One region of the Streptomyces sp. NPDC040718 genome, then DNA from elsewhere that is predicted to be linked to it. Evidence: riboswitches for the same ligand, from Rfam matches in the RefSeq annotation. Region 1 holds a riboswitch; the other holds the start of a gene.
What was found. Region 1 has a riboswitch for S-adenosylmethionine ahead of thrC (threonine synthase). Riboswitches for the same ligand answer to the same signal wherever they lie in the genome.
Positions count from the first base shown of each region.

Region 2: it holds a riboswitch for S-adenosylmethionine, as region 1 does, so the genes downstream of both, ACZ597_RS13325 (aminotransferase class V-fold PLP-dependent enzyme) here and thrC (threonine synthase) in region 1, are expected to answer to the same signal.

Region 1 covers NZ_JBVIXO010000012.1:109,952-114,714, forward strand. Annotated here, with positions in the region: gene groL (chaperonin GroEL) at 1-829, opposite strand, end outside; gene ACZ597_RS26720 (cold-shock protein) at 1,155-1,361, opposite strand; gene ACZ597_RS26725 (MoaD/ThiS family protein) at 1,797-2,072, opposite strand; gene thrC (threonine synthase) at 2,110-3,384, opposite strand; SAM riboswitch class I at 3,402-3,540, opposite strand; gene ACZ597_RS26735 (glucosyl-3-phosphoglycerate synthase) at 3,769-4,719, shown strand.
Region 2 covers NZ_JBVIXO010000004.1:383,873-388,635, reverse strand. Annotated here, with positions in the region: gene qcrA (cytochrome bc1 complex Rieske iron-sulfur subunit) at 1-57, shown strand, start outside; gene qcrB (cytochrome bc1 complex cytochrome b subunit) at 54-1,679, shown strand; gene trpD (anthranilate phosphoribosyltransferase) at 1,845-2,909, shown strand; SAM riboswitch class IV at 2,999-3,115, shown strand; gene ACZ597_RS13325 (aminotransferase class V-fold PLP-dependent enzyme) at 3,339-4,742, shown strand.

The DNA.
Region 1 (4,763 bases):
GGGCCTTGACGGCGACGGACTTGAAGGTGCCGCGGATCTTGTTGACGACCAGGGTCGACAGGGCCTCGCCCTCGACGTCCTCGGCGATGATCAGCAGCGGCTTGCCGGACTGCATGACCTTCTCCAGGAGCGGCAGCAGGTCCTTGACCGAGCCGATCTTGGAGTTGACGATCAGGATGTACGGGTCGTCGAGGGACGCCTCCATACGCTCCATGTCGGTGGCGAAGTACGCCGAGATGTAGCCCTTGTCGAAGCGCATGCCCTCGGTGAGCTCCAGCTCCAGACCGAAGGTCTGGGACTCCTCGACGGTGATGACGCCTTCCTTGCCGACCTTGTCCATGGCCTCGGCGATGAGCTCGCCGATCTGGGTGTCGGCGGCGGAGATGGAGGCCGTGGAAGCGATCTGCTCCTTGGTCTCGACATCCTTGGCCTGGGCCAGCAGGGCGGCGGAGACGGCCTCGACGGCCTTCTCGATACCGCGCTTGAGGGCCATCGGGTTGGCGCCGGCGGCCACGTTGCGCAGGCCCTCGCGGACGAGCGCCTGGGCGAGGACGGTCGCGGTGGTCGTACCGTCACCGGCGACGTCGTCCGTCTTCTTGGCGACTTCCTTGACCAGCTCGGCGCCGATCTTCTCGTACGGGTCCTCGAGCTCGATCTCCTTGGCGATGGAGACGCCGTCGTTGGTGATCGTGGGGGCGCCCCACTTCTTCTCAAGGACGACGTTGCGACCCTTGGGGCCAAGGGTGACCTTGACGGCGTCGGCGAGCTGGTTCATGCCACGCTCGAGACCGCGCCGGGCCTCCTCGTTGAACGCGATGATCTTGGCCATGTGAAGTGGTCCTCCCGGACAGGGGTGGATTGCTCCGGACCGCGCCCGCGCCCGCGACGGACGGCCTGCGGATCCGACGGTTCCGTCCCGCCGGGTCCTGCGGGCCTCACCGGCCCGGTCCTCGTTTTAGTAGCACTCTCACCGGGAGAGTGCTAACGCCAATGATTAGCACTCGACCCCCACGAGTGCAAGCGGCTTCGGGCAACACGCGGGCGGCGCGGCGGTGACGCGGGGCGACACGCATGAGGGGCCCACATCCCTGTCCGGGATGTGGGCCCCTCATGCGTCTGTGCGTGCGTCGGTGGCCGATCGCGTTCGCTCCGACTCAGCCGGCCGCGAGCTTGACCATGTCCGCCTGCGGACCCTTCTGGCCCTGCGAGATCTCGAACTCGACCCGCTGACCCTCTTCAAGGGTGCGGTATCCGTCCATCTGGATGGCGCTGTAGTGGACGAACACATCCGCACCACCGTCGACCGCGATGAAGCCGTAGCCCTTCTCCGCGTTGAACCACTTGACGGTGCCCTGAGCCATGCCTAACTCCCCTATTACTGGCCCTTGCGCGGGACCGCACTTCGCGGTCCCGGGTCAGAACTTGCGCCGGAACGCCTCGACCGCGGCTGAATGTATCCGCACCGGTGCTGTCAGCAACAGGTCAATCCGACGAGAAATCTGGACACACGGAAACCTGGAAATAGGGTGAAAACTTGGCATATTCCAGGGCAACTCGGGCCAGACAAGCCGCACCAAAGGCCCAAAAGGCGCGCTCATGTTGACTCAATGTCAACCATCCGTGGGCCCGCTCATATGCGGCGGGCAAGAACAGCGGAGGGGACTGCCCCAACTCTACCGCGCCCAATCAAGCAGAATTGCCCCCTCCGCTTTTAGCGGAGGGGGCAATTCTGATTTGAACGCGTCAGCCGGATATCCGGCCGCGGATCAGCAGCCGCCGACACTGTGCCCGTCTGGTCAGCCTCCGGCGACGGCGGGGATGATCGAGACGCCGGCGCCGTCCGGCGTCGCCGCCTCCAGGCCGCCCTCGAAGCGCACGTCGTCGTCGTTGACGTAGACGTTCACGAAGCGGCGCAGCTTGCCCTGGTCGTCCAGGACGCGCGCGGCGATGCCCGGGTGGTTCTTCTCCAGGGACTCGATGACCTCGGCGAGGGTCGCGCCCTCGGCCGGGACCTCGGCGGCGCCGCCGGTGTAGGTGCGCAGGATGGTGGGGATGCGGACGTTGACGCTCATGGCGCTACCGCCTTTCCGGATGTGTCAGGGGGAAGGGTCAGGCCAGGCCGGCGGCGCGGAACGCGTCCAGGCTCGGGCGGATGGTGGCGGTCTGGCCGCTGTCCGCGGCCACCGCCTCCAGGGTCTTGAGGCCGTCACCGGTGTTCAGGACCACCGTCGTCAGCGCCGGGTCGAGCCGGCCGTTCTCGATGAGCTTCTTCGTCACGCCGACGGTCACGCCGCCCGCTGTCTCGGCGAAGATGCCCTCGGTGCGCGCCAGGATCTTGATGGCCTCGACGACCTGCTCGTCGTTGACGTCCTCGACGTAGCCGCCGGTGCGCCGCGCGATGTCCAGGACGTACGGGCCGTCCGCCGGGTTGCCGATGGCCAGGGACTTGGCGATGGTGTTCGGCTTCTGCGGGCGGACCACGTCGTGGCCGGCCTTGAAGGCCGTGGACACCGGGGAGCAGCCCTCGGCCTGGGCGCCGAAGATCTTGTACGGCTTGTCCTCGACGAGGCCGAGCTTGATCAGCTCCTGGAGGCCCTTGTCGATCTTCGTCAGCTGGGAGCCGGACGCGATCGGGATGACGATCTGGTCGGGCAGCTGCCAGCCGAGCTGCTCGCAGATCTCGTACGCCAGGGTCTTCGAGCCCTCGCCGTAGTAGGGGCGCAGGTTGACGTTGACGAAGCCCCAGCCCTCGCCCAGCGGGTCGCCGATGAGCTCGGAGCAGAAGCGGTTGACGTCGTCGTAGTTGCCCTCGATGCCGACGAGGTCACCGCCGTAGACACCGGCCATGACGACCTTGCCCTGCTCCAGGTCGTGCGGGATGAACACGCAGGAGCGGAAGCCGGCCCGGGCGGCCGCGGCGCCGACGGCGCCGGCCAGGTTGCCGGTGGAGGAGCACGACAGGGTGGTGAAGCCGAAGGCGCGGGCGGCCTCGACGGCGATGGCCACGACGCGGTCCTTGAAGGAGTGCGTCGGGTTGCCGGAGTCGTCCTTGACGTAGAGCTTGCCGGTGACGCCCAGCTCCTTGGCCAGGTTCTCGGCGTCCACGAGCTTGGTGAAGCCGGGGTTCAGGCTCGGCTTGGAGGCCACGTCCACCGGGACGGGCAGCAGCGGCGCGTAGCGCCAGATGTTGTTCGGGCCGGCCTCGATCGCGGCGCGCAGGGCCTCGGGGTCGCCGAGCGGGAGCTCGTAGGCGACTTCCAGGGGCCCGAAGCACTCGACGCAGGCGAAGATGGGGCCGAGCTCGAAACGGGTACCGCACTCGCGACAGGAAAGTCCGGTGGCGGGTCCGAGGTCGACAGAGGTGGCGACGGTCTGTGCAGCCATGATGGCGAGGCCCTTTCTCCTCATCTTCCCCATGGCGCACTTCGCCATGAGACGGAATTGGCACCTTCCCTAGTCGGGGCCTCGCGCTGGCGAGAACCGACTGGAGGGTTGCCGGGGCTTCAACGGGCCGTGTCCCTCTGCCCCTCTGGATGAGCGGTATGGCACCGGACACACGCGCTCTGTGGCGCGCCGGTGCGTTTGTGCGCGGGACCCCCGGCATGCGGTGGTCTCTCGCGTTGTTCAAGACTGTAACCGAAGGGACGGGTGGTTGAGACAGCCGTCCGAACCGCGAGATGGATCACAATTCGGCCCAAAACCGCCGAGTGGCGCAGAGTGCCGTAGAGACCGCGGAACCCGCGGAAAGATGCCCAGGGAGTGCTGAGAGTGCTGGATGAGGTGGAGCGCTGGCTGGCAGACCGCTCCTGGTCCGCCGCCGACCGACCGCTCGACCAGCTGCTCGCCCGGAAACGGGCGGCCGGGACGACGGTGAGCGTGGTGCTGCCCGCGCTGGACGAGGAGGCCACCGTCGGGGAGATCGTCGAGATCGTCCGGCGCGATCTGATCGAGGCCCCGCCCGTCCCCCTGGTGGACGAGCTCGTCGTCGTCGACTCCGGCTCCACCGACCGTACGGCGGAGGTCGCGGCGAAGGCCGGCGCCCGCGTGGTGCACCGGGACTCGATCCTGCCCCGGATCCCGGCCCTGCCCGGCAAGGGCGAGGTGCTGTGGCGCTCCCTGCTGGCCACCACCGGGGACGTCGTCTGCTTCGTGGACGCCGACCTGCGGGACTTCGACTCCGCCTTCGTCTCCGGGATCGTCGGGCCGCTGCTCACCGACCCGCAGGTGCAGTTCGTCAAGGCGATGTACGACCGCCCGCTCGGGGACGCTCCCGGCCAGGGCGGCCGCGTCACCGAACTGGTGGCCCGCCCGCTCCTCAACCTCCACTGGCCCCAGCTGGCCGGCTTCGTCCAGCCGCTGGGCGGCGAGTACGCCGTACGCCGCTCCCTGCTGGAGCGCCTGCCCTTCCCCGTCGGGTACGGGGTGGAGCTGGGCCTGCTCGTGGACGCGCTGCACACGGTCGGGCTGGACGCGCTGGCCCAGGTGGACGTCGGGGTCCGGCTGCACCGGCACCAGGACGGGCAGGCGCTGGGCCGGATGGCCGCCGCGATCTACCGCACCGCGCAGCTGCGGCTCTCGCGCGGGCACCTCGTCCGGCCGGAGCTGACGCAGTTCGAGCGGGGACCGGACGGGTTCGTACCGCGCACGTACGCCGTGGACACGGAGGAACGGCCGCCGATGGCGGAGATCAAGGAGTACGCGGGACGGCGCGTGGCGTGACCCGGGAACGCCGGGGTTTGACCAGTACGTGACGAACCGGACAT
Region 2 (4,763 bases), on a different contig from region 1:
GAGGCGCACGGCGACTTCGAAGAGCCCGTCGGTCCTGCATTCTGGGAGCGCGGATGAGCACCTCAGACAACAACGCGCGCAACGCGTCGCGCGGCGAGCGCGTAGCCGACTGGGCGGACGGCCGCCTGGGCATCTACGGCCTCGCCAAGGCGAACATGCGCAAGATCTTCCCGGACCACTGGTCCTTCATGCTGGGTGAGATCTGCCTCTACAGCTTCATCATCATCATCCTCACGGGTGTGTACCTGACGCTGTTCTTCCACCCGAGCATGAACGAGGTCGTGTACCACGGCTCGTACGTGCCGATGCAGGGCGTCATGATGTCCGAGGCCTTCGCCTCGACCCTGGACATCAGCTTCGACGTCCGCGGTGGCCTGCTGATCCGCCAGATCCACCACTGGGCGGCGCTGATCTTCGTCGCGGCCATGGTCGTGCACATGATGCGCGTCTTCTTCACCGGCGCGTTCCGCAAGCCGCGTGAGGTCAACTGGATCTTCGGCTTCCTGCTGCTGGTCCTCGGCATGTTCACCGGCTTCACCGGTTACTCGCTGCCGGACGACCTGCTCTCGGGTACCGGTGTCCGCTTCATGCAGGGCGCCATCCTCTCCGTCCCGGTCGTCGGCACCTACCTGTCGATGTTCCTGTTCGGCGGGGAGTTCCCGGGCGGCGACTTCGTCGCACGCTTCTACTCGGTGCACATCCTGCTGCTGCCCGGCATCATGATGGGCCTGCTGGTCGCGCACCTGATCCTGGTGTTCTTCCACAAGCACACCCAGTTCGCCGGCCCCGGCAAGACGAACAACAACGTCGTCGGCATGCCGCTGCTGCCGGTCTACATGGCCAAGGCCGGAGGCTTCTTCTTCCTGGTCTTCGGTGTCATCGCGGCCATCGCGGCGATCGCCTCGATCAACCCGATCTGGGCGCTCGGCCCGTACCGCCCGGACCACGTGTCCACCGGTGCGCAGCCCGACTGGTACATGGGTATGCCGGAAGGCCTCATCCGAGCCATGCCGGGCTGGGAGATCAACCTGTGGGGCCACACGCTCGTCCTGGGCGTGTTCATCCCGCTGCTGCTCTTCCCGCTGGTCCTCGGCGCCATCGCCGTCTGGCCGTTCATCGAGTCCTGGGTCACCGGCGACAAGCGCGAGCACCACATCCTGGACCGCCCGCGCAACGTCCCGACCCGTACGGCCTTCGGTGTCGCCTGGATCGCGGAGTACATCGTGCTCCTCATCGGCGGCGGCAACGACATGTTCGCCCAGTACTTCCACCTGTCGATCAACTCGATCACGTGGTTCGTCCGGATCGGCTTCTTCGCCGTCCCGGTCCTGGCGTTCATCGTCACCAAGCGGATCTGCCTCGGCCTCCAGCGCCGGGACCACGACAAGGTGCTGCACGGTCGCGAGACCGGCATCATCAAGCGCCTGCCGCACGGTGAGTTCGTCGAGGTCCACGAGCCGCTGTCGCAGGGCAAGCTGCACACGCTCACCGCGCACGAGCAGTACAAGCCGGTCGAGATCGGCCCGACGGTCGACGAGAACGGTGTCGAGCGCAAGGTGACGCGCGGCGAGAAGCTGCGTGCGAAGCTCAGCAAGGGCTTCTACGCGGAGAACAACCAGATTCCGAAGCCCACGGTGGAGGAGTACAAGGAGATCCAGGCCGGACACGGCCACCACTGATCTCCGGCACGACCGCTTGAGGGACCGGTTCCGGCCGATCCTGGTGTCGCCACGGCGAGAGCCCCGTCCAGTCGCTGGACGGGGCTCTTTGCCGTCTCCGGGGCTGGATAGGCTGAGATCCTTCCCATCGGACGTACGAACCCCGACGAGCAGCAGGAGCTGACCATGAACGTTGCGACCCCGGCAGGCGGCGACAGCGTGGCGGCCCGCGGCTGGCCGGGCATCCTCGAAGCGCTGGTCAACCGGCAGGACCTCGGCAGCGACGACACCGCCTGGGCGATGGAGCGGATCATGCGCGGCGAGGCCACGGACGCGCAGATCGCGGGCTTCGCGGTGGCCCTGCGGGCCAAGGGCGAGACCGTGGCCGAGTACACGGGGCTGGTCCGGACGATGTACGCCCACGCCAACCTGATCGAGGTGCCCGGGCGGACCGTGGACATCGTCGGCACGGGCGGCGACGGCGCCAAGACGGTCAACATCTCGACCATGTCGGCCATCGTGGCCGCCGGTGCGGGCGCCAAGATCGTCAAGCACGGCAACCGGGCGGCGTCCTCCGCCAGCGGCTCCTCCGACGTCCTGGAGAAGCTCGGCGTCAACCTGGCCCTCACCCCTGAGCGGGTGGCACAGGTCGCCGAGGAGGCCGGCATCACCTTCTGTGCCGCGGTCGTCTTCCACCCGGCCCTGCGGTACGCCGCCTCGGCCCGCCGCGACCTCGGGGTGCGCACCGCCTTCAACGGCCTCGGCCCGCTCACCAACCCCGCCCGCGTCAAGGCGCAGGCGGTCGGCGTGGCGGACGCGCGGCTGGCCCCGATCATGGCCGGGGTGCTCGCCGAACGGAACACCTCCGCCCTGGTCTTCCGCGGCGACGACGGCCTGGACGAGCTGACCACCACCGGGACCTCCCGGGTGTGGTGGGTCCGGGACGGCGAGGTCACGGAGCACGCCTTCGACCCGCGCGACGTCGGCATCGAGACGGTCGACATCTCGGCCCTGCGGGGCGGCGACCCGTCGTACAACGCGGACGTCGCCCGCCGCCTGCTGGCGGGGGAGACGGGCCCGGTGCGCGACGCCGTGCTGCTGAACTCGGCGAGTGCCCTGGTGGCGCTGGACCCCGGCACGGGCACGCTGGAGGAGCAGCTCGCGGCCGCCATGGCCCGCGCGGCCGGGGCCATCGACTCCGGGGCCGCCCGTGCGGTGCTGGAGCGCTGGGTGGCGGCCAGCAACGCCTGAGCCCGCGCGGCCCCTCCGGCCACGGCCCCGGTCCACGATGTGGACCGGGGCCTTGCGCGTGCGGGATCTTGTGGCAGGATGCTTTCCAAGGTCACGAGTGACAGCGTTTAGGCCCCGGCTTGCTGTCCGGCAACCCTCCTTCCGTGGCGGGGTGCCCCGGGTGATGACCAGGTCGTAGGCAGCGAGGTCTACGGCAAGCGCGGATCCCTCGACACCAGGGGTCCTGGTCTCTCGAGGAGCGTTTTCCGTGAGCAAGCGAATGCGATAGGGCGACTCCGCCCCTTCTTCAACCCTCGGATCAGGGTCCCTTCCGCGTACCCCCGATCAGTCCGAGGACTTTCCCGTACCCCTGACGGCCGCCGCCGCGCAGCCGTACCCGCGTACGGGCACACCGAAGCCATTCAGCCCTGCCTGCCGGGAGATACCGCCATGTCCGCATCCCTGAACGCCGCCACCGCCGCCTGCACCGCCGACGCCGGGGGCCCCGCCTGTGACGGGCCGCTGCCGGTGCTCGGCCGGGACGTCACCGTCCCCCTCGTCACCGGCGGCGAGGTCACCTACGCCGCCCTCGACTACGCGGCCAGCGCCCCCGCGCTCCAGCGGGTCTGGGACGACGTCGCCGCGTACGCCCCCTACTACGGCAGCGTCCACCGCGGCGCCGGGTACCTCTCGCAGCTGTCCACCGACCTGTTCGAGCAGAGCCGGGCCACGGTCGCCGAGTTCCTCGACTGCCGCCCCTCCGACCAGGTGGTCTTCACCCGGTCCACCACCGACTCCCTCAACCTGCTCGCCGCCGCGCTGCCCGCCGGCTGCCGGGTCTTCGTCTTCGAGACCGAGCACCACGCCTCCCTGCTGCCCTGGGGCGACGCCCGGGTCACCTACCTCAACGCCCCCCGCACACCCGGCGAGGCCGTCGCCACGCTGGAGCGGGCCCTCGCCGACCGCACTGCATCCATTGAAGAGGGCCACGGCCCGGCCCTGGTCTGCGTCACCGGCGCCTCCAACGTCACCGGTGAGCTGTGGCCGGTGAAGGAGCTCGCCGCCGCCGCGCACGCCCACGGTGCGCGGATCGTGCTGGACGCCGCCCAGCTGGCCCCCCACCACCCCGTCTCCGTGCGGGAGCTGGACGTGGACTGGGTCGCGTTCTCGGGCCACAAGCTGTACGCCCCCTTCGGCTCGGGCGTGCTGGCAGGCCGCGCCGACTGGCTCCAGGAGGCCGAGCCGTACCTCGCCGGGGGCGGCGCCTCCCGCAAGGTGGCCCGCCGCGAGGACGGCGGCGTCGACGTCGAGTGGCACACCACCGCCGCGCGGCACGAGGCCGGCTCGCCGAACGTCATCGGCGTCTACTCCATCGCCTCCGCCTGCCGCGCGCTGCGGGAGGCCGGCTTCGAGAACCTCGTCGCCCGGGAGGAGCACCTCATCGCCAAGGTCCGCGAGGGCCTGGCGGAGGTCCCGGCCGTGCGGGTGCTGTCCCTGTTCGGGGACGACGCCCCGCGCGTCGGCGTCATCTCGTTCGTGGTCGACGGCTGGAACAGCTCGCACTTCGCGGCCGCGCTGTCCGCCGAGTACGGGATCGGGGTGCGGGACGGCCTCTTCTGCGCCCACCCGCTGGTACGGACCCTGCTGGGCAGCGAGCCGCAGGCCCAGGGCGCGTGCGGGGCGCCGGAGGCGGCGCCGGGGGAGCGGTCGCTGAACGCGATCCGGGTCAGCTTCGGGGCCGGCACCCCGGACGAGCACGTCGAGCGCTTCGTGAGGGCAGTTCGGGAACTGGTCGAGGACGGCGCGAAGTGGCAGTACCGCACGGAAGAGGGCCGCTGCGTCCCGGCTGTGTAGTGCGGTGGCGCGGTGGCGGCC